3 regions of the Mesorhizobium sp. CA7 genome follow, and region 1 is predicted to be linked to each of the others. Evidence: riboswitches for the same ligand, from Rfam matches in the RefSeq annotation. Region 1 holds a riboswitch; each other region holds the start of a gene.
What was found. Region 1 has a riboswitch for cobalamin ahead of LB552_RS03725 (DUF1636 family protein). Riboswitches for the same ligand answer to the same signal wherever they lie in the genome.
Positions count from the first base shown of each region.

Region 2: it holds a riboswitch for cobalamin, as region 1 does, so the genes downstream of both, bluB (5,6-dimethylbenzimidazole synthase) here and LB552_RS03725 (DUF1636 family protein) in region 1, are expected to answer to the same signal.
Region 3: it holds a riboswitch for cobalamin, as region 1 does, so the genes downstream of both, LB552_RS22790 (CbtB domain-containing protein) here and LB552_RS03725 (DUF1636 family protein) in region 1, are expected to answer to the same signal.

Region 1 is NZ_JAIUHH010000001.1:771,108-780,982, forward strand. Features, by position in the region: gene LB552_RS03710 (NuoB/complex I 20 kDa subunit family protein) at 1-502, opposite strand, end outside; gene LB552_RS03715 (NADH-quinone oxidoreductase subunit A) at 493-858, opposite strand; gene LB552_RS03720 (winged helix-turn-helix domain-containing protein) at 1,193-2,392, shown strand; cobalamin riboswitch at 2,902-3,106, shown strand; gene LB552_RS03725 (DUF1636 family protein) at 3,146-3,577, shown strand; gene cobW (cobalamin biosynthesis protein CobW) at 3,574-4,611, shown strand; gene LB552_RS03735 (cobaltochelatase subunit CobN) at 4,627-8,391, shown strand; gene cobG (precorrin-3B synthase) at 8,388-9,863, shown strand; gene LB552_RS03745 (precorrin-8X methylmutase) at 9,864-9,875, shown strand, end outside.
Region 2 is NZ_JAIUHH010000004.1:147,562-157,436, forward strand. Features, by position in the region: gene dxs (1-deoxy-D-xylulose-5-phosphate synthase) at 1-334, opposite strand, end outside; gene LB552_RS10780 (pirin family protein) at 601-1,521, opposite strand; gene LB552_RS10785 (DUF2277 domain-containing protein) at 1,531-1,797, opposite strand; gene LB552_RS10790 (exodeoxyribonuclease VII small subunit) at 1,991-2,242, opposite strand; gene LB552_RS10795 (histone deacetylase family protein) at 2,246-3,172, opposite strand; cobalamin riboswitch at 3,288-3,466, shown strand; gene bluB (5,6-dimethylbenzimidazole synthase) at 3,509-4,240, shown strand; gene LB552_RS10805 (hypothetical protein) at 4,241-5,224, opposite strand; gene LB552_RS10810 (TetR/AcrR family transcriptional regulator) at 5,356-5,949, opposite strand; gene LB552_RS10815 (MFS transporter) at 6,070-7,290, shown strand; gene ribB (3,4-dihydroxy-2-butanone-4-phosphate synthase) at 7,635-8,735, opposite strand; gene aroC (chorismate synthase) at 8,836-9,875, opposite strand, start outside.
Region 3 is NZ_JAIUHH010000016.1:10,668-20,542, reverse strand. Features, by position in the region: gene LB552_RS22845 (hypothetical protein) at 282-578, opposite strand; gene LB552_RS22840 (hypothetical protein) at 1,129-1,320, opposite strand; gene LB552_RS22835 (YkvA family protein) at 1,440-1,820, opposite strand; gene LB552_RS22830 (hypothetical protein) at 1,880-2,062, opposite strand; gene LB552_RS22825 (hypothetical protein) at 2,311-2,460, shown strand; gene LB552_RS22820 (hypothetical protein) at 2,509-2,844, opposite strand; gene LB552_RS22815 (metal-sensing transcriptional repressor) at 3,162-3,419, shown strand; gene LB552_RS22810 (cation diffusion facilitator family transporter) at 3,427-4,734, shown strand; gene LB552_RS22805 (dienelactone hydrolase family protein) at 4,809-5,456, shown strand; gene LB552_RS22800 (hypothetical protein) at 5,471-5,950, opposite strand; gene LB552_RS22795 (CbtA family protein) at 6,203-6,943, opposite strand; gene LB552_RS22790 (CbtB domain-containing protein) at 7,105-7,314, opposite strand; adenosylcobalamin (AdoCbl) riboswitch at 7,306-7,455, opposite strand; gene LB552_RS22785 (histidine phosphatase family protein) at 7,539-8,111, shown strand; gene LB552_RS22780 (PilZ domain-containing protein) at 8,263-8,535, shown strand; gene LB552_RS22775 (methyltransferase family protein) at 8,539-9,006, opposite strand; gene LB552_RS22770 (DUF6428 family protein) at 9,287-9,802, opposite strand; gene LB552_RS22765 (ArsR/SmtB family transcription factor) at 9,845-9,875, shown strand, end outside.

The sequences.
Region 1 (9,875 bases):
GGCAGCCGGGCACATAAATGTCGACCGGCACGACGCGGTCGCAGCCGCGCACCACCGAATAGGAATAGTGATAGTAGCCGCCGCCATTGGCGCAGGAGCCCATCGAGATGACGTAGCGCGGCTCCGGCATCTGATCGTAGACCTTGCGCAGCGCCGGCGCCATCTTGTTGGTCAGCGTGCCGGCGACGATCATAATGTCGGACTGGCGCGGCGACGCGCGCGGCGCGACGCCGAAACGCTCCGAGTCATAGCGCGGCATCGAGGTGTGGATCATCTCGACCGCGCAGCAGGCGAGGCCGAAGGTCATGAACATCAGCGAGCCGCTGCGCGCCCAGGTGATCAGCGCCTCGGTCGAGGTGACGAGAAAACCCTTGTCGGCCAGCTCATTGTTGATTTCGAGGAAGAAGGGATCGTCCTCCCCCACCGGCCTGCCGGTGTTGGGGTCGATGATGCCCTTGGGCTTCGGCGCGACGAGGGTGCCTGAACTGTCGTTCAATCCCATTCCAGCGCTCCTTTTTTCCATTCATAGGCAAAGCCGATGGTCAACACCGCCAGGAACACCATCATCGACCAGAAGCCGAGCATGCCAAGCTTCGAGAAGGACACCGCCCACGGGAACAGGAAGGCGACCTCGAGATCGAAGATGATGAACAGGATCGACACCAGGTAGAAGCGGATGTCGAACTTCATGCGGGCGTCGTCGAACGAGTTGAACCCGCATTCATAGGCGGAAAGCTTTTCCGGGTCGGGATTGCGGTAGGCCACAAGGAACGGAGCGATGATGAGCGCCAGACCGACGATCATCGCCACGGCGATGAACAGCACGATAGGCAGGTACGAACTTAGGAGTGCGCTCATGCGGCGACTTTCCTTCGGCGGGGGCAGTTCATTTTGATTACAGCAACGAACTCTAATGCGGAAGCGTGACAGATTAACCGCTGAACCGTTTTAAGGGGCCCATGCTGCAACGCGGCGAGGGTTAGCGCAGCGGTTTCGGTGACGCAAGTCAAACGTTGTTCAAATCGCGGCTCTGGACGCCTTATCGGAAGAAACTGGTCCGATCCGCTCCTGTTTGATTTCCTTCAGTTTTTACTCCAGTTTTCTCTCCTGACATATCTACCGCCATTTGCCTGCTAGCATGACAGGAATCACCGGCTAAAAATCCAACGGACGATCGGGGCAAGGACACCTGATGAAGGACAAGATTTCGCTGGCCATGGCGAGGCGCGTCGCGCTCGGCGCGCAAGGGTTCAACGACCCTAGGCCCAGTGGTGTTCCGGATCGCCGCCACCTTGCGCGGGTACTTTCGCGAACCGGCCTTCTGCAGATCGATTCCGTGAGCGCGGTGGTGCGCGCGCATTACATGCCGCTCTATTCGCGCCTCGGCCCCTACCCGCTTACGCTGCTCGACAATGCCGCAGTCACCCGCAAGCGCGCCGTGTTCGAATACTGGGCGCATGAGGCGTCGTTCCTGCCCGTCGAGACCTACCCTTTGATGCGCTGGCGCATGGAGCGCGCCGAGCAGGGCGACGAGATGTATCTCGGCCTGGCGAAATGGGGCCGTGAGCGCAAGGAAATGATCGATGAGATATATAGAGAGGTCGCCGATCGCGGTCCGATCGCCGCCTCCGATATCGAAGGCCACAAGGGCAATGGCGGCTGGTGGGGCTGGAGCGAGGCCAAGCACGCTTTCGAATGGCTGTTCTGGGCCGGGCGCATCACCACCGCCTACCGCCGCGGCTTTGAACGCTATTACGACCTGCCCGAGCGCGTTTTGCCGCAGGCGGTCCTCGACCTGCCCGTACCCTCGGTCGAGGACGCGCATCGCGAATTGCTGCGCATTTCCGCCCGCGCCCATGGCATCGCCACCTATGGCGACCTTCGCGACTATTTTCGTCTCGCGCCGGGCGACACGAAGGATCGTATCGAGGACCTGGTCGAAGCCGGCGAATTGCTGCCGGTGAAGGTCGAAGGTTGGGACAAGACCGCCTATCTCCACAAGGACGCCCGTTTCCCGCGCCGGATAGAAGCGCGCGCCCTGCTCGCCCCCTTCGATCCCGTCGTCTTCGAACGCACCAGGACGGAGAAACTCTTCGATTTCCACTACCGCATCGAGATCTACACGCCGGCGGAAAAGCGCCAATATGGCTATTATGTGCTGCCTTTCCTGCTCGGCGACCGCATCGTCGCCCGCGTCGACCTGAGGGCCGACCGCCCAGCCAGCGTGCTGCGCGTCCATGCCGCCTATGCCGAAGCCGAGGCCCCCGCCGAAACGGCCGCACAGCTCTTCGACGAGTTGAAGCAGATGCAAGGCTGGCTTGGCCTGGAGGCGATCGAGGTGACGCCGGCCGGCGACCTCGGGCCGGCGCTGGCCGACATCGCGGTGTCGTAGCTGCGCGTTGACAGGGAGAGTGAACAAAAATAGAACATCCCAACTGTGGTTAGGATCGGTTGCGATGGTTTTCAGGCGCTCGATATGTCTGGTCTTGGCCTACCTGACCTTAGCGTCGCCATCATATGCGACAGGTGCTTACCGAGAGGAATGGGTAGAGGTCACGCGTCCAGTCATTTTCTGTGGCGGCCACATTGCACCCGGTATGCAGCCAAAAGAAGTGACGGCGCTTCTTCTGCGGTGGTTGGAGTTTGGAACGATCGACAAGCAGATCGCAGGCGCCTGTGGCTTATTGCCGGTAGGGCAGCGCTATATAATAGTTCATGAGCCGAAGTTCGACGCCAATCGCTTCGTCTTGATGTGGGAACCGGTTTGCCAGCACGGCTGTTCGTTAAGTATGGCGCCCGTGGCCTCACCGCCTCGCAAACTTGTGGGTCCATACCTCAAACCCATAAAGCCGCCAAAAGGCTGGTACTAAGCCAGTCGTTGACTCCAGCCCCCTGAACCCTCTAAATCCTGACCCAGACGGTCTTCTCCCGGCAAAGGGAGGAGCCAAGAGGGAATGCGGTGCGGGCCGAAAGCCCAAATCCGCGGCTGTCCCCGCAACTGTAAGCGACGAGCCTCTGCCGAAAACCACTGGGATGTTCCCGGGAAGGCGGCATTCAGGGTGACGACCCGCGAGCCAGGAGACCTGCCGTCTGAGACTTTAAGTATCCGAATGCCCGGCGGGTTTTCCGGGCAAGGAGCATGGTTTTGGATCGCAACGGCAGTTTCCCGGCAAACAGCGCGGACATTCCGTCCGAGCCCGATGCTTTGGCTGGCGCCACCGTCATCGTCTGCTCATCCTGCCGCGACGAGACCGGGTCGGATGCGCATCCGCGCGCCGGCGCGCTGCTTGCCGAAGACACGCGTCGGGCTGCTTGCGGCGAAAAGATCGACATCCGTACCGTCGAATGCCTCGGCAACTGCAAGCGCCGGCTAAGCGCCGCGCTGCTGCGCGACGGCTGCTGGAGCTACGTCTTCGGCGATCTGAACACGACCAGCGGCGCCGATCTCGTCGCCGGCGCAAAGCTCTTCGCCACCTCGACCGATGGCCTCATCCCCTGGCGCGGCCGGCCCGATTCTCTCAAGCGCGGCCTGGTTGCCCGCATCCCTCCCCTCGACATGCTGAAGGACCGACCATGAACGCATCCGTTTCCCGTGTTCCCTGCACCGTCGTCACCGGCTTCCTCGGCGCCGGCAAGACCACGTTGATCCGCAACCTGATCGAGAACGCCAAGGGCAAGCGGCTGGCGATCATCGTCAACGAGTTCGGCGATGTCGGCATCGACGGCGAGATCCTGAAAGGCTGCGGCATCGACTCTTGTCCGGAAGAAAACATTGTTGAGCTCGCCAATGGCTGCATCTGCTGCACCGTCGCCGACGATTTCGTGCCGGCGCTCGACCAGATCCTGTCGCTCAACCCCAAGGTCGACCACATCCTGATCGAAACCTCCGGTCTCGCTCTGCCGAAGCCCTTGGTGCAAGCCTTCCAATGGCCGACCGTGAAGAGCCGCGTCACCGTCGACGGCGTCGTCGCCGTGGTCGACGGCCCCGCTCTGGCCGACGGCCGCGTCGCTTCCGACATGGACGCGCTGCAGGCGCAGCGTGCGGCGGACGATTCCCTCGACCATGACGATCCGGTCGAGGAGGTATTCGAGGACCAGATCGCCTGCGCCGACCTGATCATCCTGTCGAAGAGCGACCTGATGGATGCGGCGGGCTCCGCCCGTGCCAACGCCGTCATCGGCGAGCATGTCGCGCGTGCGGTCAAGGTCGTGCCGACGTCGCAGGGCAAGGTCGATCCCTCGGTGCTGCTCGGCCTTGGTCTTGCGGTGGAGGACGACATCGAGAACCGCAAGACCCATCACGACGACGAGCTCGATCACGAGCACGACGATTTTGATTCCTTCGTCCTCGACATCCCGTCGATCGCCAATCCCGACGAGCTGGCCAAGCGCGTCGCCCTTGCCGCCGAGCAGGAAAATGTGCTGCGCGTCAAAGGTTTCGTCGAGGTCGGCGGCAAGCCGATGCGGCTCCTGCTGCAGGCTGTCGGCCCGCGCGTCAACCACTATTACGACCGCGCCTGGACGGCCGAGGACGACCGCCGCTCGCGGCTCGTCGTCATCGGCCTCAAGGGGCTGAACCGTCCGGCAATCGAGCGTATCCTCGCCGGCTGAGGCAATCCGACCACAATGCACATCCTCGCCACCACATCCGCTTCGCTCGACGATCTCGCCGAGCCGATGGACCTCAGGCAGACGCCTGCGGATGTGGTGGCGCTGTCCTTCACCGACAGCGATCTCGCCGGCCTGGCCACGGCCTGGAAGACGGATGCGGCGCGGCTGCCGTCCATGCGGCTTGCGGCGCTGCGCGACCTTCGCCACCCGATGTCGGTGGACCTGTGGATCGACAGCGTCGCCCGCCACGCCAGGGTCATCCTCGTCCGCATCCTCGGCGGCTATGACTGGTGGCGCTACGGCTGTGACCAGCTCGCCGCCCTGGCGCGCGAACGCGGCATCAAGCTGGCATTGCTGCCCGGCGAAAGCCATGACGAGGACCTGCGGCTGGTCGAAGGCTCGACCCTGCCGCGCGCCGAGCTCAACGCCCTGCTCGGCTATTTCCGCGAAGGCGGCCCGGCCAATATGCGCGCGCTGGTGCAAAGGCTGGCAAGGCTTGCCGGGTCGGATGCGGCCGTGGCCGAGCCGGTCAGCGTGCCGAAGGCGGGATTTTATCAGCCTGGGCTGGGAGTTGTCGAAAAGCCAGTCCTGTCGAGCGTCGGCGATCCTTCGCCCCCCCCTCTGTCCTGCCGGACATCTCCCCCTCAAGGGGGGAGATCAGCTGTCACCCAAGCCGGCTCTATCTCTGCTTCGTCAAATATCGAGCTAGCTGAAACATCTACAGTTGGCGAAACCGTCGACCACAGAGCAATCTCCCCCCTTGAGGGGGAGATGTCCGGCAGGACAGAGGGGGGGGCGACAGAACTCGACGCGACCAACTTCAGCGCCCCGGTCATCCCCGTCCTCTTCTACCGCTCGATGCTGCTTGCCGCCGACGTGGCACCGATCGACGTTCTCGTGGAAGCGTTGAAGCTGCAAGGGCTCACCCCCGTGCCGATCTTCGTGTCCAGCCTCAAAGACGCGGCATCCCTGGCCTTCGTCGAAACCGCCCTCACCTCCCTGAACCCCGCCGCCATCGTCACCGCCACCGCCTTCGCCTCCGGCGCGGAACCCGGCGCCGAAACCCTGTTCGACCGCGCGGGCGTACCGGTGTTCCAGGTCATCGTCGCCACCACCAGGCGCGAGGTATGGCAAAAGAACCAGCGCGGCCTGGCTCCTGCCGACCTTGCCATGCATGTGGTGCTGCCCGAGCTCGACGGCCGCATCCTGGCCGGCGCGGTCTCGTTCAAGGGCGAGGTCGAGACCGATCCGGCGCTCGCCTTCCGCGCCTTCGCCAACCGGCCCGAGCCGGACCGCATCGCGCAGGTGGCCAAGCGGATCGCGGCGTTTATACGCCTGCAGCGGACCGAGCGGGCCAAGCGCAAGCTCGCGATCCTGATCCCTGATTATCCGGGCGCGCCAGGGCGAACCGGTTACGCCGTTGGGCTGGATGTGCCTTCAAGCGTGCTCGCCATGCTGCATGACCTGAAGGAACAGGGCTATGCGGTTGAGGGGATTCCGCAATCGCCGCGCGCGTTGCTGGATGCGTTGGAGGTGGGTGGGCTTGGCCTTACGTTGACGGATTACGTTGCCTTTTCAGCGGAACTGCCGAGGGAAGCGCGAGCTTCAGTTGAGGCGACATGGGGCAAGGCAAAGGGGATAGGTTCGCGCGAGGCACCCCCCTCTGTCCTGCCGGACATCTCCCCCTCAGGGGGGGAGATTGCCCTGTCACTACCGCTTTCGCCAATCGGCAGTGTTGTAGGTGGAGCGCCGGCGCCCGAACTGCCAATCTCCCCCCTAGAGGGGGAGATGTCCGGCAGGACAGAGGGGGGCGCGACAGAACGCCAGCCTTGGCAGCTAGCGGGTGAAACAACCTTCCCCTTCCGCGCCGCGACCTTCGGCAACGTCACCGTGGCGCTGGCCCCCGACCGCGGCCGCTCGGCCGACCGCCGCGCCGACTATCACGACCCGACGCTGCCCCCGCGCCACGAGCTGATCGCCTTCGGCCTGTGGCTGCAAAAATCGCTCGGCGTGCATGCCATCATCCATGTCGGCGCGCATGGCACGCTCGAATGGCTGCCGGGCAAGACGGTGGCCCTCTCCGGAACCTGCTTCCCGGAGATCGTCACCGGATCGCTGCCCGTCATCTATCCCTTCATCGTCTCCAATCCGGGCGAGGCGGCGCAGGCCAAGCGCCGCATTTCGGCCGTCACCCTCGGCCATCTGCCGCCGCCGCTGAGCGGCGCCGGCCTAGACGAGGCGCAACAGAAACTCGAGCGGTTGGTCGACGAATACGCGCAGGCCGACGGCCTCGACCGCCGCCGCCGTGACCAACTTGCAAAGCTGATCGTCGAGACCGCGCAGAAGACTGGCCTCGCTTCTGAAGCGGGCGTGGCCAAGGCCGATCAACCCGACGAGGCGCTGCGCCGCATCGACGCGTGGCTTTGCGATCTCAAGGATTTCGCCTTCAAGGATGGGCTGCACGTCTATGGCCGCGCGCAGGAACACGAAACCGATCCGCTGCGCCGGCAAAGCGCGGAAACCGAAAAGGCAGCCCTCCTCGCCGCGCTCGACGGCCGTCACATCAAGGCCGGCCCTGCCGGCGCCCCGGCGCGCGGTCGCTCCGATGTGCTCCCCACCGGCCGCAACCTCTTCACCTCCGATCCGCGCACCATGCCGACGCCGACCGCCTATGACCTCGGCCAGGCGGCGGCGGAAGAAGTGGTGCGCAGCTATATGCAGAGCCATGGCGACTGGCCGCGCTCGCTGGTCATCGACCTTTGGGGCTCCGCCTCGTTGCGCACCGGCGGCGAGGAGATCGCGCAAGGTCTGGCGCTGATGGGCTGCCGGCCGCAATGGGACGGTGCCACCGGCCGCGTCACTGGCATCGAGGTGCTGCCGCCGGCAGCGCTCGGTCGCCCGCGCGTCGACGTCACCTGGCGCATTTCCGGCCTGTTCCGCGACATGTTCCCGACCCAGATCGCGCTGATCGACGCCGCTGCCAACGCGGTCGCCAGCCGCGACGAGGACGATACCGAGAACCCGCTCGCCGCAGCGACGCGCGCTCAGGGGAAGATCAGTCCGCGCATTTTCGGCACCTCGCCCGGCACCTATGGCGCCGGCGTCGAGGACTTGCTGTCGCGCGGAGAATGGGACGCGCGCGAAGAGATCGGCCGTGCCTATCTCGACGCCACCTCGCACGCCTATGGCGGCGGCGATGGCGAAGCGATCTCGGCGCCCGGCGCTTTCGAGGGCCGCATCGCCGAAGCCGATCTCCTCGTCCACACCGGCGACGATCCGGGCCGCGACATCCTCGAAGGCTCGGCCGACGTCGCCTTCATCGGCGGCTTTTCGGCCGCCCTTGCCACGCTCGGCCGCAATGCCGACGTGATCGTGCTCGACACGACCGACCCGAAAAAGCCGAAGCCGCGTTCGGTCGGCGAAGCGGTATCGCGCGTGGTCCGCGCCCGCGCCGTCAACCCGCGCTTCATTGCCGGCCAGATGCGCCACGGCCCGCGCGGCGCCTCGGAATTCGCCGAAACGGTCGACCGTCTGGTCGGCTTCGCCGAAACCACGCATGCCATTTCGGGGGCGCTGATCGAGGCCGTTCACGACGCCTATGTTGGCGACCCGGACGTCCGTGCCTTCCTGCTGCGCGAGAATCCGGCGGCTGCCAAGGTCATCGCCGAACGGTTCCTCGCCGCCCGTCGGCGCGGCCTGTGGCACCCGCTGCGCAACTCCATCGACGACGACCTCGCGGCCTTGATTGCCGAGGCCCAGGCAGGTGGAGTGGCGGCATGAACGCGTTTTCGCGCCGTGGCGCTTGCCCTGCTCTAAGCGCGCCGATGCAGACCGGCGACGGGCTGCTGGTGCGGCTCAACCCAGTCGCTGGAGGAATTTCGCCGAAGTCGCTGATCGGGCTCGGCGAATCCGCCTTGCGTCACGGCAACGGCATCATGGAGGTGACGGCGCGCGGCAACCTGCAGATTCGTGGTTTGACGGCCGAAAGCGCCCGGTTGCTGGCGGCCGAAGTGGATGCGCTAGGCATCGCAGTGCGCACCGGAGTGCCGGTCGAGACGGGGCCGCTGGCTGGAATCGATCCGGAAGAGAACGCCGATCCGCGGCCGGTGGCGGAGCGGATCAGGGCGGCGATCGAGGAAGCCGGGTTGACGCCGCGGCTGGGGCCGAAGGTGTCGGTGGTTGTCGATGGCGGCGGACAGCTGACGATGGATGCGGTGACGGCCGATGTGCGGCTGAAGGCGATGCAGGCTGCGGCGAACATCTGGTGGAGCGTGTCGATTGCCGGCGACGGGCGGAGTGCGAAGCCGCTCGCGGCGGTCGATGCTGATGGCGCGCGCGACATTGCAGTCGCGGCTCTTCGGATGGTCGCCGAAAAAGGTCGCGAGGCACATACCCAGGATCTTTCGGAGAGACAGTTGGCTTCTCTCGCAGGCTGGCATTCCGTCGCGCCCCCCTCTGTCCTGCCGGACATCTCCCCCTCTAGAGGGGAGATTGGCAGTTTCCGCGCCGGCTCTCCACTTTCAGCGTTGGAGATTGGCGAAAGCCGCGGTGACAAGGCAATCTCCCCCCTTGCGGGGGAGATGTCCGGCAGGACAGAGAGGGGGGCGCAGGAACGCCAGCCCGCGAGAAGTCCCATTGGCCTATTCAATCTAGGCAACACCCACGCCCTAGGCATCGCCCTGCCCTACGGCAGCATGCCGGCGCAAAACCTCGTCGATCTCGCCACCCAAGCCGCAAACCTCGGCGCCTCCGAAATCCGCCTTGCCCCAGGCCGCGCCTTGCTCTTCCTCGGCCTCTCCGCGCCCTCCTCGCTCAAAGCCTCTGCCGCCACGCTCGGCTTCGTCACCGACCCCGCCGACCCGCGCACGCGCATCGCCGCCTGCCCCGGCACGCCGGCTTGCGCGTCCGGCCGCATCGCCACCCGCGCCATCGCCGAAACCATCGCAAAGGAAAGCGCGGACCTTCTCGACGCCTCGCTGTCTCTCCACATCTCCGGCTGCGCCAAGGGCTGCGCGCATCCCGGCACCGCTGCGCTCACCCTGGTCGGCGACGAAAACGGAGCCGGACTTGTCGTGGACGGGACTGCGAAGGCTCTTCCTGCCGCGTACAGGCCGGGCTATGACGCCGCGCGCGGGGTCGCCGGCATCCTTGCCGCGATCCGCGACGGAAGACATCAGGGCGAAACCGCCGCCGCCTGCCTGGCAAGGCTTGGCGCGGCCGGCATCGCCGAACTCTATCGACGGAACCAGTGAATGGCCGCCTAC
Region 2 (9,875 bases), on a different contig from region 1:
ATTCGCTCTCCGCGCGCCGGGTGAAACCGGAAAGGCCGCCTTCCTGGCGCAGCGTGCGGATGCGGTCGCGGCGGCCAGTCAGGATCTTGTGCGGATAGGCCTGGTGGCCGACGTCCCAGATCAGCCGATCCTGCGGCGTGTTGAAGACGTAATGAAGCGCAACCGTCAGTTCGACGACGCCGAGGCCGGCGCCGAGATGGCCGCCGGTCTGCGACACGGCGTCGATGAGCTCGGCGCGGAGTTCCGCGGCAAGCTGCGGCAGCGCGCTCTCATCAAGCGTCCGCAAATCCGCCGGAATGCGGACCTTGTCGAGCAGCGGCGTGTCTGGCTTCACTCGGGCGCGTCCTGCGTCAATCGATCGAACACGGCGCTATCAGCAGATTGCGCCATAATCATGCGCGGGAATAGTCCGCCGGCGGGCGAATGTAAATGCGCGCCAGTGACGCGTGCTACGCTGCAAGGTGTATTGAGATTCAGGTTAGGCCGCGCCGAAAATGATGGATTCCGAGAACCGGAGCGGAGCGTACTCAAAGTACGTGAGCACCGGAAGCGCAGGAAACCGGCATTTGCAGGCCGGCCTCACCTGAATATCAACACACCTTAGTTCTCGGGCAGCGGAATAAACTCTTCCTCATCGCCGGGAACGATATCGAAGCGGCCCGTCTTCCATTCCTGCTTGGCCTGCTCGATGCGTTCCTTGGAGGACGAGACGAAATTCCACCAGATGTAGCGCTTGGAGCCCAGCGAAGCGCCGCCGAACAGTATGAAATGCGCACCGCGCTCGGAAGAGACCACGATCTCCTCGCCCGGCTTGAACACCAGGAGCCGCTCGGCCGGGAAAACATCGCCGGCGATCGAGACATCGCCCTCCAGCGTGTAGATGGCGCGCTCCTCGGCATCGGCCGGAATCTTCACGCTGGCACCGGCGGCCAGCCTGAGATCGGCGTAGAGCGTGTCGGAAGCGGTCGCCACGGGCGAGCGCAGGCCTGAGAACGCGCCAATGACGACGCGGCCGCTGACACCCTCGGCATCGATCTGCGGCAAGCGGGCCACCGACGTGTTCGCGAACACCGGGGCAATCTCCTCCTTGCCGTCGGGCAGCGCCAGCCAGGTCTGCAGGCCGGAGACCGACATCGGCGCGCCGCGCAATTCCTGTGGCGTGCGCTCTGAATGAACGATGCCGCGCCCGGCTGTCATCAGATTCACGTCGCCCGGCGCGATCACCATTTCGGTGCCGAGCGAGTCCCGATGCCTGATCCTGCCGTCGAACAGGTAGGTGACGGTGGAAAGCCCGATATGCGGATGCGGGCGCACGTCGAGCGCATGACCGGCGCGCAGGACCGCAGGGCCCATGCGGTCGAAGAAGATGAACGGCCCGACCAGGCGGCGCTTTGCCGTCGGCAAAGCGCGGCGCACCTCGAAGCCGCCAATGTCCTTGGCGTTCGGAACGACCATCAGCTCGATCTGGTCGCAGGCGAAGGCATCGCCGGGTTCGGGATCGTTTCCCGGAAAGAAGCTCATGTCGGATCCTCAGGCGAAACGCAGCGCCGACCTGGCCTTCGCCTTGGCAGCTTCTTCCTCGCGGTTGCGCGGTTCCTGATTGGTTTCGAGCGAATCGATCAATTCGCGCGCGACAGCCGCGATCGCCTCGACGGCATGGTAGAAGGCATGCTCGTTGCGCTTGGACGGCTTGGTCGAGCCGCTAAGCTTGCGCACGAATTGCAGCGCTGCGTCATGCACTTCGTCATTGGTCGCCGGCGGCTCGAAATTGGCCAAGGTCTTGATGTTGCGGCACATGGCTTGAACTCCTTACCTGCTTTCTCTGCCCTTACCCGGTCTGAGATCATCCGCTGAGGTGTTGAGATTCAGGTCAGGCCGAGCCGAAAATGGTGGTTTCCGAGAACCGGAGCGGAGCGTACTTGAAGTACGTGAGCACCGGAAGCGCAGGAAGTTGCCATTTGCAGGCCGGCCTCACCTGAATATCAACACCTCAGTCGGCGTCCAGCGGTTCAGTTCCCACCGGCTTGCCGTCGCGCGACAGCCTGATCTTCTCGACCTTGTCCTCGGCCGCTTTCAGCAGCCGGTCGCAATGCGCCTTCAGCGCCTCGCCGCGCTCATAGATCTTGATCGACTGGTCGAGCGGGACGTCGCCGCGCTCAAGATCATCGACGATCTTCTCCAACGCGTCGAGCGCCTGTTCGAAGCTCATCGCCTTGACGTCCTCATTGCCTTCCAATGCCATACTCTATCCCTTCATCAGCCGCCCGACATGGGCGGCGACTGAAAATGCCAGTCCCTGCAGATCGTAGCCGCCTTCCAACAGGCTGACGAGCCTGTTGGAGCTATGGCGCCCGGCGCGCTCCATCAACTGGCCGGTCGCCCAATCGAAATCGTCCTCGGTCAGGTTGATCTCGGCCAACGGGTCGCGATGGTGCGCATCGAAGCCCGCGGAAATGATGATCAGGTCTGGCGCGAACGCGTCGATCGAGGGCAGCACGCGCGACAGGAAGGCGTCGCGGAAGAGATCGCTCCCCGTCTGCGGCGCCAGCGGCGCGTTGACGATGTTGCCGGCGCCGGTCTCGTTCTTCGCGCCGGTGCCCGGGTAAAGCGGCATCTGGTGCGTCGAGCAATAGAGCACCGATGGGTCGTCCCAGAAGATGTCCTGCGTGCCATTGCCGTGATGAACGTCCCAGTCGACGATGGCGACACGCTCGGCCTGGTGCTTCTTCTGCGCGTAACGGGCGGCGATCGCCGCCGTGTTGAACAGGCAAAAGCCCATCGCCGTAGTCTTTTCGGCATGATGGCCGGGCGGACGGGCGGCGACGAAGACGTTTGCCGCACGGCCCTCGAAGACGTCGTCTACCGCCGCGTTGGCACCGCCGATCGCGGTGATCACGGCCTGCCAGCTTTTCGGGCTGGCGCTGGTGTCGGCGTCGATCGACACGATCCCGCTCTCAGGGATCGCCCCGCGCACGCGCTCGACGAAATCCTCCGGGTGCGCATAGAAGATCGTTTTCTCGTCGCCTTCCGGCGCCTTGACGCGGTCGAGCGCCGAAAACGCCTCGTCGTCGAGCACGCGCTCGATGGCACGCAGGCGGTCGGGCCGCTCGGGATGGCCGGGCGGCGTGAGGTGTTCGAGGAAGATCGGGTGCGTATAGAGACGGGTGGCCATGGCGCCTAATCTAGGGACCTGGCGGCCGAATGACCATGTTTGGCAGGCCGAATGGCTGGGGAAATCGCGTCTTGCCGTGTCGCTAACGCCATTGGCGCGGCCCAAGCTTCGCTGTAAGGTCGCATCGCTGCCAGGTGCCCGCGACGCGGGAGAATCGGGAACACGGTTGAACTCCGTGGCGTGCCCAACACTGTAAGGGGGACCGCGCCGGCAAACGCCACTGTCGAAGACGGGAAGGCGCCGGATGCGGGACGATCCCGAGCCAGAAGACCGGCCCGGCAGACATGGTTTTCCGCTTGGTCAGGCGGCGGACTGCTTGTCGCAAGGGGAAAAGCGATGACGGCAGCAGCGATCGCCGCGAGCGGCGACGACTTTGACCAATTGGCGCGCGACGCGGTCTACCGGGCCATGTTCACCAGGCGCGACGTGCGCAGCCATTTCGTCCACGACGATCTCGATGACAATGTGCTGGCGCGGCTCATCACCGCCGCGCATCACGCCCCGTCGGTCGGCTATATGCAGCCGTGGAATTTCATCGTCATCCGCGACGCCGAGCGGCGCAGACAAGTGCGCGACCTGTTCCTCGCCGCGCGCGAGCAGGAGCTGCCGGCGATCGAAGCGGAGCGGCAGGCGCTCTACAGGAAACTGAAGCTCGAAGGCATCTGCGAAAGCGCGCTCAACCTGTGCATCACCTGCGACCGGCAGCGGTCGAAGGACTCGCCGCTCGGACGTTGGCACAATCCGGAGATGGATCTCTACAGCACCGTCTGCGCGGTGCAGAATTTCTGGCTGGCGGCACGGGCCGAAGGTGTCGGCGTCGGCTGGGTAAGCATCATCGAGACCGAGGCACTGAAGCGGCTTCTCGCGATCCCGGAGCATGTCACGCCGATCGCCTATCTGTGCGTCGGCCGCGTCTCGGCCTTCGCGCCGAAGCCGGACCTCGAGGCGCATGGCTGGGGCAAGCGCCTGCCGCTGCCCGAACTGGTCATGAGCGAGACGTTTCGCGGCGCCGGCGAGGCGCCGCTTAAATCGGCAATCGCAAAGCTCGGCAGCGCATCAAAGCCGTGATCAGGCGGCCCTCGGCGTATCCCAGCGCGAGCCGCCGCCGAAAGAGCCCAGCGCCTTGTCGCGCAGTTCCCTGAATTTGGACGAGGTCTCGGCGAGCCGGCGGTCCCATTCGGGATTGGGCGCCTGGCCTTCGATGGCTTCGAAATAGACCTGCATCAGCGAGGCGATGGCGAAGGGCTCGATGAAGGCTGCCTTGAAGGCCCAGGCGAAGACGATGGCCAGCACGAAGGCCCAGCCGGCAAGCTGGCCCGGCATGACCCACAGAATGGCGGCCGCGGGCGCCAGCATCAACAGGAAGATGACGAAGGACACGCCCCACATGATCGCCGCCAACCAGACGGCGTTCTTGACCATGTGCCTGCCGTTCTGCGCGTAGAGCACGACGCCTTGCCTTGCCGTCTCGAAAGGCGAGCTCGAATTGATGCGGATGTTGTAGCCGAGGATGATCTCGTCGACATAGGTCAGCGACAGGCGGATCACCGTGTTGATGAAGCTGACGATGCCGCTCAGGCCCGGAATGGGCAGGAAGGCGGCGATGCCGCCGATCAGGCCGGTGATGGCTCGGATGGCGCCCTTGACCAGCTGGTCGACGACGAAAAGGATGTTGGCCTCGGCAAAACGCTGGGTGACCACTTCCTTCGCGTAGGCGATCTGGCCCTGGCCGTCGGGGACATCTTGGCCGTCGATCAGATGCACCATGACGGCGATATGGCCCGCTTTCAACACATAGAGGATGTATTCGCGTATCCAGTAGACGGCGATCGAGACAACGCCGAAGCCGACCACGCCACCCCACAGCGCGAAGGACATCGGGCCGTCGGGATCGGTGGAGATGTGGCCGACGCCGTAGCCGACGCTGGCGCCCGTACCGGTCGCCATGATGTAGGCGACCGTGATGCCAAAATAGACGATCATGCGAAAGACGATGAACGGCCATGTCCGCATCATGATCGACACGGATCTGGCGATGCTGAAGTCCCACATGGCCCCGACTCCCCTCACCTTCAGAGTTGGCGGTGGAGGATGCGCTCGCCCCGGCGATTGTCAATCGCGGCAGGGTTGCGCCGGCCCGAAACCGGTGCATAAGCCGGTGGCTTGATTACCCGAGCGTGCCGTCAAGGCTTCTTTCGCAAGCCTTCGAGCAACTGCTTGAAGGCCGTGATCGCTTTTTTCGAGGTCGCCTCGGGGTCCGTCGAATTGGCGATGCGCTGCGCGGCCTGGCTGCTGGCGCCATTGATCAGCCGTGAGGTCGTCTCGGGATCAAGCTCCGGAACGACCTCGCCCTCTTCCTGCAGCCTGGTCAGATGGTTGGTCATCGAGGCGGTGCAGGCGCTGGCATTCGGCCACTGCGCCGGGTCGCCGAGCACCGCCGGGCCGTCGCGGAACATGATGCGCTGGATTTCCGGCTCCAGCGCCATCTCGATATAGGTGGTGCATTCGTCGACGAAATGCTGCCAGCGGGTCGGCGCTTTCGAAGCCACCTCGTTCACCCGCACAGCCATTTCGCCGTCGATCTCGGCGATCACCGCCTGCAGCAGCCCCTTCTTGTCGCCGAAATGATGGTAGAGCGCGCCGCGCGTGAGGCCGGCCGACGCGGTGAAATCGTCCATCGAGGCCTCGGCATAGCCGATCGTGCCGAAAGCATGGCGAGCGGCTGCGATCAGCTTGGCGCGCGTCTCGGCGATCATCTCCTTGCGCGGTCTGTGCATGGTTCTGGCCCTACTCACATACGCCTCGTATGCCAATTGACATACGTGGCGTATGAACTATTTCACAGTCATACGCAGCGTATGTAATTTTAGTATGCACCGTTGTCGAGGAGCAGGATCATGCGAAATCCTTATTCGGACATCTTTCGGGCTCCCGGCACGAAAGGCTTCGCCGCGGCGGCTTTCATCGCGCGCTTGCCGATCGCCATGGCCCCGATCGGCATCGTGGCGATGCTGTCGCAGACACATGGCGAATACTGGCTGGCCGGCGCCGTCTCGGCGACCTATGCGCTGGTCAATGCTTTCCTGTCGCCGCAAGTGTCGCGGCTGGTGGACCGACGTGGCCAGACGGCGATCGCAGCACCCATGACGCTCGTCTCGGTGCTTTCCTTCGCGACATTGATCGTCGCGGCCAACCAGCACTGGCCTATCTGGACGTTGTTCAGCTCGGCGCTACTTGCCGCCGCCATGCCCAGCATCCCGGCGCTGGTCCGGGCGCGCTGGACCGAGATCTTCCGCGACCGGCCGGAGCTCAACACGGCGTTCGCCTTCGAATCGGCCGCCGACGAACTGGTCTATGTCGCCGGCGCCTCGCTGTCGGTGGGCTTGAGCGCCGCGCTGTTCCCGGAAGCCGGCATGGTGGTCAGCACATTGCTGCTTGCGCTCGGCTCGGCGGCATTCCTGCTGCAGCGCTCGTCCGAGCCGCCGGTCCGCCCGGCCGAACATGGCGCGGCCGGCTCGGCGATCCGGCTGCGGCCGGTGCAGATCATCACCTTCGCACTGATCTTCGTCGGCGCGACCTTCGCCACGACGGAAGTGACGACGGTGGCGATCACCAAAGAGCTTGGCCAACCTGAGGCGGCGAGCCTCGTCATCGGCGTCTATGCGCTGGGATCCTTCGTGCTGGGCATCATCGTCGGCGCGCTCAGCCTCAAGGCGCCGCTGCAGCGGCAATTGGCGGTCGCGGTCACCGTGATCGCGCTCACCACCTTGCCGCTCCTCTTCGTTGACACGGTGCCGACTCTGGCGCTGGCGGTGTTCGTCAGCGGCGTCGCGATCTCGCCGACCTTCATCACCGCCTTCGGCCTGATCGAGCGCCACGTGCCGCCGGCGATGCTGACCGAAGGCGTCACCTGGGTGACGACCGGCATCGGCATCGGCATGGCGCTGGGTTCCTTCGCCGCCGGCTGGATGGTCGACACTTTCGGCCCGCAGAACGGGTTCTGGGTTTCGGTCGCGGCCGGCGCCATCGCGCTGGCCACCGTGCTCGCCGGCCAATGCCGGCTGGCGACGGACGATTGCGAGGCGGATAGGGGCGAGGCGGTCGTCGCGGCGGAGTGACGGTTATTCGGCCGTCCGATCATTATCGCGGACGTTGGCGGTTGGCCGGAGCCTCCGCGACTTCGTCATCCACGGGCGGAGCGACGCGAAGCGGAGCGCAGACCCGAGGATCCATTCCGTGACCTTGATCATAGAGCGCAGCGGAGCAGAATTCTGAACCGTCGCGGCGCTTCGAGGTCACGGAATGGATCCTCGGGTCTGCGCGCGTCGCTTCGCTCCTTGCTTCGCCCGTGGATGACGAAGTTCCGGAGCTCCGGCCAATCGCCTCCGTCACGGAGACTCCGGTCCGTCAGCAAGGCCGGCGGGCTGCCGTACGGCCTCCGGTTCGTCAACCCTCCGACAGACTACAGAATCTCGGTCTTGGCGATATGGATGCCAAATCCTTCAAGACCGACATAGTGGCGCTCGCGCGAGGCGATCAGGTTGATCGAGGAGATGCCCAGGTCCCTGAGAATCTGGGCGCCAAGGCCGATCTCGCGCCATTCGTTCTCGCGGCGGCGGGCTTCCTCGTGGTCCTCGCGGTCGCCGCTCGCGGGCCGCTTGCGCTCCTGATGGGCGACGCCGACCGAGCCTTCACGCAGATAGACGATGACACCGCGCCTGCGCTCGCCCATCGCCTTCATGATGCCGTCGAGGCGATGGCTGGTACCGAAGACGTCGGTGACGACATCTTCCGAATGCAGCCGTACCGGCACCTCCTCGCCATCGCGGATGTCGCCGAAGACGACCGCGAGATGGTGCATGGAATCCCAAGGCAGCGTGTAGGTGAAGGCCTGCGCCTTGCCGCCGGGCGTGTCGATGTCGGAGCAGGCGACGCGTTCGACCAGCGTCTCCTTGCGCTGGCGATAGGCGATGAGGTCGGCGACCGAGACCTGCTTCAGCCCATGTTCCTCGGCGAAGGCCTGGACTTGCGGCCCGCGCTTGACCGTGCCGTCGTCATTGACCAGTTCGGAAATGACGCCGACCGGCGGCAGGCCGGCGAGCTTGCAGAGATCGACTGCGGCCTCCGTATGGCCGGAGCGCATCAAGACGCCGCCTTCGCGCGCGATCAGCGGGAAGATGTGGCCGGGGCGCACGAAATCCGATGGGCCGACATTGCCGTTGGCAAGGTTGCGCACGGTGAGCGTGCGGTCGTCGGCGGAAATGCCGGTTGTCGTGCCGTGCTTGAAATCGACGCTGACGGTGAAGGCGGTGGTGTGGGCGGAATCATTGTCCGCCACCATCGGCGCGAGGTTCAGCCGCCTCGCGTCCTCGCGCAGCATCGGCGTGCAGACGATGCCGGAGGTGTTGCGGACGATGAAGGCCATCTTCTCCGGCGTGCAATGGACGGCGGCAACGATCAGGTCGCCCTCGTTCTCGCGCCCGTCATCGTCCATGACGACGACGATCTCGCCGCGCTCGAAGGCACGGATCGCTTCGACGATCTTCTTCTGGTCGTAAGGCATCGGCGCTCGCTTCGCTCGCAGGAATTAGGCAGTAGGCAGTAGGCAGTAGGCAGTAGAAGAAAGAAAACGGCTGTGTCGGGCGGTCTACTGCCCTACTCCCCTACTCCCTCCCTGTCTGTCCTCTGTGCCGCAGATAATGATCCGCGATCGCGCAGGCAACCATGGCTTCGCCGATCGGCACGGCGCGGATGCCGACGCACGGGTCGTGGCGGCCCTTGGTCATCACCTCGACATCCTTGCCATCCTTGTCGATCGACTGGCGCGGGGTCAGGATCGAGGAGGTCGGCTTGACGGCGAAGCGGGCAACGATCGCCTGGCCGGTCGAAATGCCGCCCAGTATGCCGCCGGCATTGTTGGACAGAAACACCGGCTTGCCGTCATTGCCCATGCGCATCTCGTCGGCATTCTGTTCGCCGGTGATGCGGGCGGCCTCGAAACCATTGCCGATCTCGACGCCCTTGACGGCGTTGATCGACATCAGGCCGGACGCGATGTCCTGGTCGAGCTTGGCGTAGATCGGCGCGCCGAGGCCGGCCGGCACGCCGTCGGCAACGATCTCGATCACCGCGCCGACCGAGGAGCCGGCCTTGCGGATGCCGTCGAGATAGGCGGTGAAGACCGGGACCGAGGCCGGATCCGGAGTGAAGAACGGGTTCTCGGCGTCGCCGACGAAATTCCAGTTCCAGTTGGCGCGATCGATGGATTTCTCGCCCATCGAGACCAGCGCGCCGCGCACCACCATGCCGGGCACTATCCTGCGCGCCAGGGCGCCCGCCGCCACCCGCGCTGCCGTCTCACGCGCCGAGGAGCGGCCGCCGCCGCGGTGATCGCGCAGGCCGTATTTGACGTCGTAGGTGTAGTCGGCATGGCCCGGCCGATACTGGCGGGCGATCTCGCCATAGTCCTTGGAGCGCTGGTCGACATTCTCGATCAGCATCGACACAGGCGTGCCGGTGGTGATCATCGTCTCGCCGTCCTCGTCGAGTATGAAGCCGGACAGGATCTTGACCTCGTCCGGCTCGCGGCGCTGGGTGACGAAGCGCGACTGGCCGGGGCGGCGGCGGTCGAGCTCGGCCTGGATGTCCTCGCGCTTGAAGCGGATGCCGGGCGGGCAGCCGTCGACAACGCAGCCGAGCGCGG
Region 3 (9,875 bases), on a different contig from region 1:
TCAAGCCCCGGCTCCAGACCAACGGCATATGCCCCGCGGGATATAGCGCCACACCGCTGATGCCTTGGCCTGGCGCGGTCTCTTCATCGATCGTTGTGGATTTAGACACATAGCGGCGACCTCTCGCGGGCGGCCCGGCTTGCAACCCGTCCATATCGGCGGGCGGGCCGCTCTTTCCCGACACGAACCGCACGGACGTCGCGGCAAAAATTTGCCCCCAAAAGAAGTCAGGATCAAGCTGTTGATGGGTGGAACAACCGCCGCATATACAATGGCCTTCATCACGCTGTTGGCAACGCAGTATGCACGTCGGCAAAAAAAAGCAAAAAAGAAACCAGCGGTTGTCGATTTTTGAGCTCGAGGCGCTGCGGGAAGCTTTCAGGCAGTCCGTTCGGGAGAATGACGTCGCGGAAGCGGAATGGGCGCAACAGGCCGAGCTTTTCGTCAAAAGAGCGCTTCAAGAAGACGGCCGTCTTACACGAGTTTGAGCGCTCGGGCGCCTGAAGCAATTCCAGGAAGGTCTGCGCGGTTTTCAGCCTTGGAATTGCGGCGCCGCGGCTTCCAACCGGTCGGACCATTGCGCCGGCGCGTAGGACCTCAGCAACAATTGCGGGCGCAGCGGGAAACCGACACTCTATCCCTGCGCCGGCTCCCCCCAAGGAAACCCAAAGGTCGGCGCTTCAGCCCGGCTTGCCAGTCAAAGAGCCGTACTCTTTTACCGCCAAGGCAAGCCGGGCTACCCCAACCGCCGGTCCGGCACTTTCCGCTCGTTTGTCGCAACGGTAGCAGCGTTGCGCGGTGCCGCCAGCCTGGCCCCACGGGTCAATGCAATGCGCAGAGGGTCATCCGCTTTCGCGGAACGAAAAGCGGAGTCGGCGCGTTTTCCGCCGCGATGTCGAGGACTCCTCACATCACAAGGCCGAAAGGCCTTTTCAGGCTTCCGAGGCGGAGCGCCTGGCGCGTGCGCAAAAGAATGCCAGGCTGAAGGATCTTCGCACCCACGCTTCATGGCTCGTGCTCGATCCGCAGGCTCACTTCCAGGAGGTGATCGACTGTTCGGCATTGCTCGGCGACTTGCCGATCCGAAAGGTCGCCCGCGACGATTAGGAATTCCGTGCCTTTCAGGCTTCAGGCGGGCTGTTGCCGGACGGCGTCCTGTCGGGATATCTCGATCAGTCGCGCGATCGCCAATGGCGCCATCAGCGCAAAGAACGCCGTGACATCGAAGAGGATCGACCGCGCCAGATCGAACCCGCTGTGGTCGTAGCAAACTGCGAATTGCATCACGCCTGACCCTTTTTGACCCTGCACACTGCGCATGTGGTTTCGCGCGCGCCAAAAGCATGACCCTGATTTACAATAAATACAAGATGTCGCTAATCTAAAGATGGTCGTGACAGGCCGATGCAATCGAGGCCGTCTGGTCGGGCCCGAAGCATTCAGGCCGGCTTTGGCCAGAACAGCCAAGTGAGCGCCAGCGCCGCCAGCACCCAGAGCGCGATCATGAAGGCGAGCCCGGCCTTGCTCACCGGCTTCTCGCGTCGCACCGCCTCTTCGCGGAATTCCTGCATCAGATCGGCCGGGACCAGCTTGACCGCGAGCATGATGCCGACAGGCACGATCACCAAGTCGTCCAAGTAACCGATGATGGGGATGAAGTCCGGGATAAGGTCGACGGGGCTCAGCGCATAGGCCGCGACCGCACCCGCTGTGGCTTTTGCATACCAGGGGACACGCGGATCGCGGGCCGCAATCCACAGCGCCACCACATCGCGCTTGATCCCTCGCGCCCATTGGTTTGCCGAGTCGAAAGCCGACATGCGCCTATTCTATAGCTGTGCGGGTCTTGAGGCTATTCAGCGATGGCCGGCTCGGCCCCTCAGGCGCAATCCTTGAGTTCGACAACCTCGACGCCGAGGCGGAAGGCCTGGCCATCGGCATAGGAGCGCGCATATTGCTCGGCTTCGAATGGAAAGATGAGCGTTGTGCCGTAGGCGGTGACGCGCACCGTCCATTTCTGGCCCCTGACGAGTTCAACGCCGTGAAGCTTCGCCGTAACCATCTCACCCTCCTCAGATCCGGCACTTCAGCGACATCGGCATAACGTCGCGAAAGTCATTTGAATACAAATAATCCGACTCAATCGTGTCGTTACGGTGTCGCTTCCGACATTGGGTCGTTTGCGTCCGTGAAATGGTTCACCGACAGCAGCGCTTTTTTTGCCGGCGGGCCGTGACTGGGCGGCAAGGCCCTGCTCGGAACCGCGAGGGCCCCAGGCGGATTAGAGTCCTGGTTCACAAGGAGACCGCCATGATCCGCAAGCTGAAATCCGGTGAATACCGGCTCTATTCGCGCAAAGTCGATCCCAGAACCGGCAAGCGCCGCAACCTGGGCACCTTCAAGTCCCGCGAAGCGGCAGAAAAGCACGAACGCGAGGTGCAGTATTTCAAGCGTCACTAAGGCAGTCCACCGCTTCACGGCGAGGAGGATCGCGCCTCTGCTACCGGTTTACCCGTGTGGTGTCGGCGGGGTGCGCGGGCGAGGGTGGCCGGGCACGTTCGAGCCGATATGGTCGAGGTCGCAACGCCTCGTCACCATTTCGACCGAGTTGGTGTCGACCGTCACGCGTCCCAGCACCTGCACGGTCGTGCGTCCGAGATCCTCGTCGACATGCACGACGTCGCCTTCGAGTCTGAGCTTGTCGCCTGGCTTGGCATTGGGCTCGGCCATCGAATAATTATGACCATCGCCGTCGAGCTTCAGCATCACGCGGTCCTTGATGCGCTCGATCACGGTGGCGATGACAGCCACCCGGTCGCCTATCTCCACTGCGGGCCGTGTCATTGCGGCCTCCTTTCGCGCGGTCTCTGGCCGCCAGAGCCGCCTGGCCCCACGGTAGGTGGCGGCAGCCGCTAAAATAAACGGCAAACCAAGCATTTGGTTGCCGCGGGGCTGCTGCTCGCCGCAGCCGGTTGATCACATGAAATCGGGATTTCGCGGCAGAGACTGCCCCGCGGGCCAAGGACCTGCTGCGTCGGCGAGCATCTGCCAGCGGTCACGCTCGGCTGGGCGGCGAATCCAGCCCTGCCATGGGCTAGCCTCGAGAGTTCGAGGCGGATTGTCTGTTGGCAATATCCTACCCCGGGGGATAGGATATTGCCATGACGATACACAGCTCCCATCCCGATATCATCGCCCGGCTCAAGCGAGCGCATGGCCATCTCGCCGCCGTGCTCACCATGTTCGAGCAGGGTCGGTCCTGTCTTGACCTCGCGCAACAGCTCCACGCCGTCGAAAGCGCGGTCGGCAATGCCAAGCGCGAGCTGATCCACGACCATATGGAGCATTGCCTTGTCGAAGGCGGCGAACCGACCAGGGACACGCTCAAAGAGCTGAAGCAGCTCACCAAATATCTGTGAGGCGGCGATGTGGGAAAAAGCGCTCGACTGGTTCGGCTTCGGTGCGCACGGACATCATGGCGGCCACGGCCATGACCATACTCATGGCGTGATCGACGCGACCATCGCCACCACAGACCGCGGCATCTGGGCGATCAAGTGGTCGTTCGTGATTCTCGCGGTCACGGCCGCGCTGCAGATCGTCGTCGTGATGCTCTCGGGCAGCGTGGCCCTGCTTGCCGACACCATCCACAACGTCGCCGACTCGACCACCGCCATCCCGCTTTGGATCGCTTTTGTGCTCGTGCGCCGCAAACCGACAAAGGCCTTCACCTACGGCCTCGGCCGGGTCGAAGATCTCGCTGGCATCATCATCGTGCTCATCATCCTGGCCAGCGCGCTGGTGGCCGGATACGAGGCGATTAATCGCCTGTTCAACCCGCAGCCGGTGCATTTCCTTGGCTGGTTGGCCGTCGCCGGCATCATCGGTTTCCTCGGCAATGAAGCGGTGGCGGTTTTTCGCATCCGCGTCGGTCGCCAGATCAACAGCGCGGCGCTGGTTGCCGACGGCTATCACGCCCGCACCGACGGCCTCACCAGTCTTGCCGTCGTTGCCGGCGCGGCCGGCGTCTGGCTCGGTCTTCCGCTCGCCGATCCAATCATCGGCCTGCTCATCACCGTCGCCATCTTCGGTATCGTCTGGCAATCGGCGCGCTCGGTGCTGACCCGCATGCTGGACGGCGTCGAGCCCGGCCTCGTTGACCAGATTCACCATGCTGCCGACCATGTCGCCGGGATCGAGAAGGTGGCCGACGTCAAGGCCCGTTGGCTCGGCCACAAGCTGCATGTCGATGTTACGATCGCCGTCAATGACGGCCTGCTGCTTGCCGCCGCGAACAACATCGCCGCATCGCTCAAGGCCGAGCTCTTCGCGCACATCCCGGCACTCGACGTCGCCACGGTGCACTTTGCCGAGCCAGAGACGGAAGCCGGCCACCATCATGCGCCGGATCCATTCCTGGTCTCGGGCAAGCTAGCCAGCGGGCTGCTCGAAATCGTCGACACGCCGCAGGGCGAGCGCATGCGGTTGCGCCTGTCGCGTCACGCCGAGGGCCTGCGGGCGAACATCGCCATTGAAAGGGCGGACGGTGCGGTCGAAAGCCTGCCCCTGTCTCCGGTCGGCGGCGACCATCATTATTTGCAGAGCCTGGTCGCGCCGACCGAACCGCATGAATTCAGCGCCAGGCTGCAACTGGCGGCCGGTCCCGACACCGAGGATTTGCCCTTCGCCATGGCCGAACCGAAAGGTCACCATCACGAGCGCGCGCATGGATGATACGGTGACGGCGAAGGCTTCGGAAAGGGCATGGCTGGTGATGGGGATTCTATAAGCCGGATAAAAGACGATCATTGCCCGAACTCAACGCGATCGGCCAGGCGACGCCGGAGGGAAAGCGGATGGCTACTATTGTACTCTTTCACTCGGCGCTGGGCCTTCGGGCGGTGGAGCATCAAGCTGCTGAGCGCATGCGAAGCGCGGGGTACGATGTTGTGATGCCGGACCTCTACGCAGGGCTGACTGCGGCATCGGTCGACGACGGGCTTGCCTTGATGAGCAATGTTGGGTGGGAAACCATCTGCGACCGCGCCAGGGTGGCGCTCCTCCAGACTTCTCCAGACGCGGTGCTCGCTGGCCATTCCATGGGAGCTGGCGTGATCAGTGCCGTTTGGTCAGAAAGAATCGCTGCCGCCGGCATTGTGCTGCTGCATGGCCTTGCTGATATTCCCAGCAATGTTCGCCGACACATCCCGGTCGCGGTCCACGTCGCCGACCCAGATGCATTTGCTCAGCCAGAACAAGTTGCCGACTGGTCGGCGTCGGCGAAGCGCTGCCAGGTCAGGGCAGAAATTTTCACCTATCCGGGGATCGGCCATTTCTACACCGATCAAGCGTTGCCGGATTACGATGCGTCCGCAGCCGAGCTGACATGGTTGCGCGTTCAGGCTTTCCTGAAAACGATCGCACGCAAGACTGGGAGCGGTTCGGTGATTCCGTGAAACGCTGGCCCGTTCTAAGCAGCGCCGGCTCGCGGAGCGCGTGAACGGAAAATCGAGCATGCAGCGGCGCCGAGCGCCGCCACCGTGGCGAGGATCACCGCAAGGCTCGGCAAGTGGAAGAAGATGTCGCGCCATCTGGGCTCGACGACCGCGCCGGTGCTGAAGGCCTCGCCGCTATACTGGCACAGGATCCACGACGCGCCGCTGCGCACCATCTCGGCATCGATGTCCGAGATCAGCGCCTTCGCGTTGCGTTCGGTAGAGGGCATCGTGGCCATATGGGCGAGCAGCGCCTTGGCGGCGGCGAGATAGGCGTGGCTGCATTCGTTGAACGGGCTTTCCTCGTCGCCGAGGCTGCCCGGCATCAAGCCCCAGAGGCAATAGGTGAATTGCAGATTGCCGTGATTGTAGAGCCGCCGGAAGGTCGGGTCGGTCGCGGTCTGGCGCTGGGCGAGGTCGAGGATCTCGCCGCGATAGCGCGCGATGACGGCCATCTGGCCGTGGGTCAGGCTGGGGATCTGGATGCCGGGAGGGGGCGGGGCCGAGGATCCGCCATGCGCTTGCGCGGATGTGGCGGCCAGAAATGCGAGCAGCGCCGCAACCGAGCAATTCCACGAAAAGTGTGCGGCGGTTTTCCGTCCGGAATTGCGAGAAAACGAAAGACCAAAGTGGCTCTGCGGTCGTACCGACCGTTGAGCCGCTTTGGCCGCCAGGGCGCAGAACCGTGGCGGCCAACGCATCGGATTTCAGGCGTAGCGGCGTGCCGGGCTGCGCTGGTCGCGCACCGCGACCACGCGTTCGGCAACCGCGCCGAAGCCGAGCCCGACGACGGTCCACAGCACCAGCTGGATGCCGAGCGAGGCGACGCGGAATTGCCACAGCACGGTCGCCGAGAAGTTCTCCGGCACCTCGTTGATGTCGGGCAGCGCCGCCTTCACCAAAGCGAAGACGACGAGGAAGGCGAGACCCGCTACGATCGAGGCGTTCCAGGCGCCGAGTCGGTTCCACAGCCGCTGCGCCAGGCCGACCGCCGCTACCATAGCCGCGATCGAGACGACGATCATGATGAAGAACAACTCGGTGCGGTAGCCGATGGTCTCGGCGTTGCCCACCGCCGGCGGGCTGGCCGGGTATTTGAGGCCGGGGACCACGATCACAGCCAGGAAGCCGAGTGCCGCGATCAGCGCCGAGGTGCCGCGCGGTCCGAGCGAGCCCAGCCGGCCATAGGCGTAGGCGAAGACCAGCGAGAACAGCCCGCCAAGCGCGGCGCCATAGATCAGCACGCCGGTTGCCAGGCCAATGCCGGCTTGCGTGGTGCGGCTGACCATCTCGGGCTCCGGCGCCCCGCCGGCGGCCTGGGCCTGCTGTTCCTCGAAGGCGATCGCCTTGTCGACCTGCGGCTCGCCATAGACGCGGGCGAAGGCGAACGCCAGAATCCCGGCGACCAGCCCGACAAGCATGCCGCGCAGCAAAAGTTTTCCAACCATGTCACTAATCCCTCCAAGCAATTCCAGGAAAAGTGCGTAGCGGTTTTCCGTCCGGAATTGCGTTAAGCCAACCTAGCAATTCCAGGAAAAGTGCGCAGCGGTTTTCCGTCCGGAATTGCGTTGGATCAGAATCGAAAGGGGTTCAGCGATGCTGAACCGCTTTAGTGGCAGGGGAAGCCGAGCAGGTGGCGGCCGTCATGCACGAACTCGTGCAAATAGGTGCCGCGGATCAGCGAGGTCGCGCCTTCTTCCGCGCCGACGAAATAGATCGCCAGCATCAAAAGCAGCCCGCCGAGGATGGCCCAGGGCAGAAGCTCGCGGACCGGAATCGCAACCGGGCCGTAGCTGGGGGCGAAGGTGGTGTCGGACATATTGACCTCCCTTGGGATACTGCGTCCCGTTGATCGAGTGCTGCGGAATAAGGCCTGACTTTCGGCTGGTGCCGATCACAGTGGCGCGACCGTGCCGGACTCGCACCGGCTTCCAATCCCGTATAGCATTAAGACACTTGTCAGTACTTCGTTCGCCTGTCAACGACATGTAATGGCGGCACGGCTTCGTGAGGCCTGTTTTTCGCTGGGCCACGGAGTTTTTCATGCTTGTCCGCCTGACGATGATCGCAAGCGGAGCGACGCCCGGGATGCGCAAGGGCCGCTTTCCGAACGACGAGCCGCCGGAGCCGCGCGCCCTCGATCGCGCGGACGCGCTGGCCGCTTCGCTGCGTCGGGCCGACCGTGTCTGGACAAGCCCGGCGCTGGCCGCGCGGCGGACGGCCGAGGCGCTCGGCCTTGACGCGGCGATCGAGCCGCTGCTTGCCGAGCAGGATTTCGCACGCTGGGCCGGCAAAAGTTTCGAGGAGGTGCAGGCCGAGGATCCGGAAGGCATGGCGGCCTGGTTCGCCGACGCAGACGCGGCGCCCCATGGTGGTGAATCGCTCGCCGACGTCGCCCGGCGGGCTGCTGCGCTGATGGAGCGGCTGGCCGGCGAGGGCGGTCACATCGTCACGGTGACGCATGCTGTGCCGATCCGCGCCGCCATCACTCATGTGCTCGGCGCACCGCTTTCCTCGGTCTGGAAGATCGACATCGAGCCGCTGTCGCTCACCGAGTTCCGCAGCGACGGCCGCCGCTGGGTGCTGCGCGCGAGCGGCGTCACTGTCGCCGGCTGAACGCCCGGGCGTGAACGCTCCATCCGTGAACCCGGCCGGCATATCAAGCCGGCACACCACTGTTTCAGTGATCGCTAACGGAACGGAAACGCCTCGCTGCTATCGTGCTGCCCCATGGCAAGGAGGACCTTGCCTGAGGAGCCCGCCGGATATGGCCAATTTTCCCGAGATCGAACGCCGTCTTCATGCGCGCGAATTCGTGCTCAAGGAAGCCACGATCATCGCCGCCGGCGTCAGGATCGGCTGCTCGGTCAGAAATCAGCACGAGCAGGGCGCGGAATTGCGCGTCGGTGCCGATGTGGAGATTCCGGACCGCTTTCTGCTCGAGGTCCCGGCCGACGATACGGCCTATCGCGCTTTGGTGCGGTGGCGGCGCAACGACCGCGTCGGCGTGGCGCTCTACAGCAACGCGCCAAAGGACTGATGCTCAAAAATAGCGGCGCACGCTCGCCCTGTAGGCGCGGTAGGGTTCGCCGAACTTGCGTTCCAGATAGGCCTCCTCGCGCAGCACCACGCCGTAATGCAGGACGGGGAAGCTCGCGATGGTCGCGATGACGGCCCACCAGCTGTCAAAGAGCAGCCCGATTCCGAGAAGCAGTCCCATCAAGCCGACATAGAGCGGGTTGCGGGTGAAGCCGAACGGGCCGCCGGTGATGATCGCGGTGGTCGGCAGCGTCGGGTTCACATTGGTGCCGCCGCGCAACATCGTCGAGCGTCCCCAGGCGATGATCGCAACCGCCAGTGCTGCCAGCACTATGCCGAGCACGATGGTCAGCGGGCGGCCGCCGATCGCCAGCGGCCAGACATAGCGCAGCGCCAGCATCGCGATCAGCGCCACGAGAAAGAGCAGCGGCGGAAACACCGCCACGCCCGGATTGTCCGCTTTGTCATCCATAGCCATTTTCATCGACCGGGCGCCATTGCCGCCACTATGCACGGACGCGCATCGTCCAGCAATTCGTGACTTGATCCTGCCTAGGCGATGTGCAGCCCGACATATCGGGAACACAACCGTGGCGCGCGCGTTCACTATCGCCGATCGACAGGGATTGCGCGGATGAGCAAGACAGCCGTTTGGGTGGCGCTGATCGCCATCGTTCTCGTTGGCCTCTATTTGTTGCAGGCCAATGGCATGATCCGGTTCTGATCAGGGCGGCGCGTCACCATTAGCGGGCTCAACAGCAGCGACTCCCTCCGCACCCGCTCGCTGCCTTCTGTTCTTCCAGCCAGCGGTCGCGCGGCTTGCAGCTTGACGGCCGTGGCGACAGCTCGACCTCAACCGTCCCGCCAACAAGGCTCGGCTGGGCTGCCCGGTGCAGTTCGATGGGGCGCACGCCATCGCTGACCTCGAAGGTCAGCTTCGCCGCCTGATCGAGAGCGACATGGTCCGAAACCTTGCGGATGATCGCGGCGAACTTGCCGGCTGGCATATGGACCGGTCCGCCTTGGTCCACGTCCCACAGCTGGACGAATATCTCCGACCATGATTCCGGATTTGCTTCGCAATCCAGCGCCGCGAACTGTCCAGCCTTCACCTCGGTGACATGGTAGCCAGGCTTTACCGGCCGCCCGCCGTAGCGGAAAACCAGCGGCTTGTCCTTGTAATCAGCCAGCGCCACCAGCAGATCGCCGATGGTCAGGTCGGAGGGGTCCATAGGAGCGATGTTTTTCCGATTGTCAGAAGAGAGCATGTCGGCTATTCCTCATTTCAATATTTCAAGGATTGTTGAAACGTGGATGAACGTCAAGCCCTGATCGCCTTTG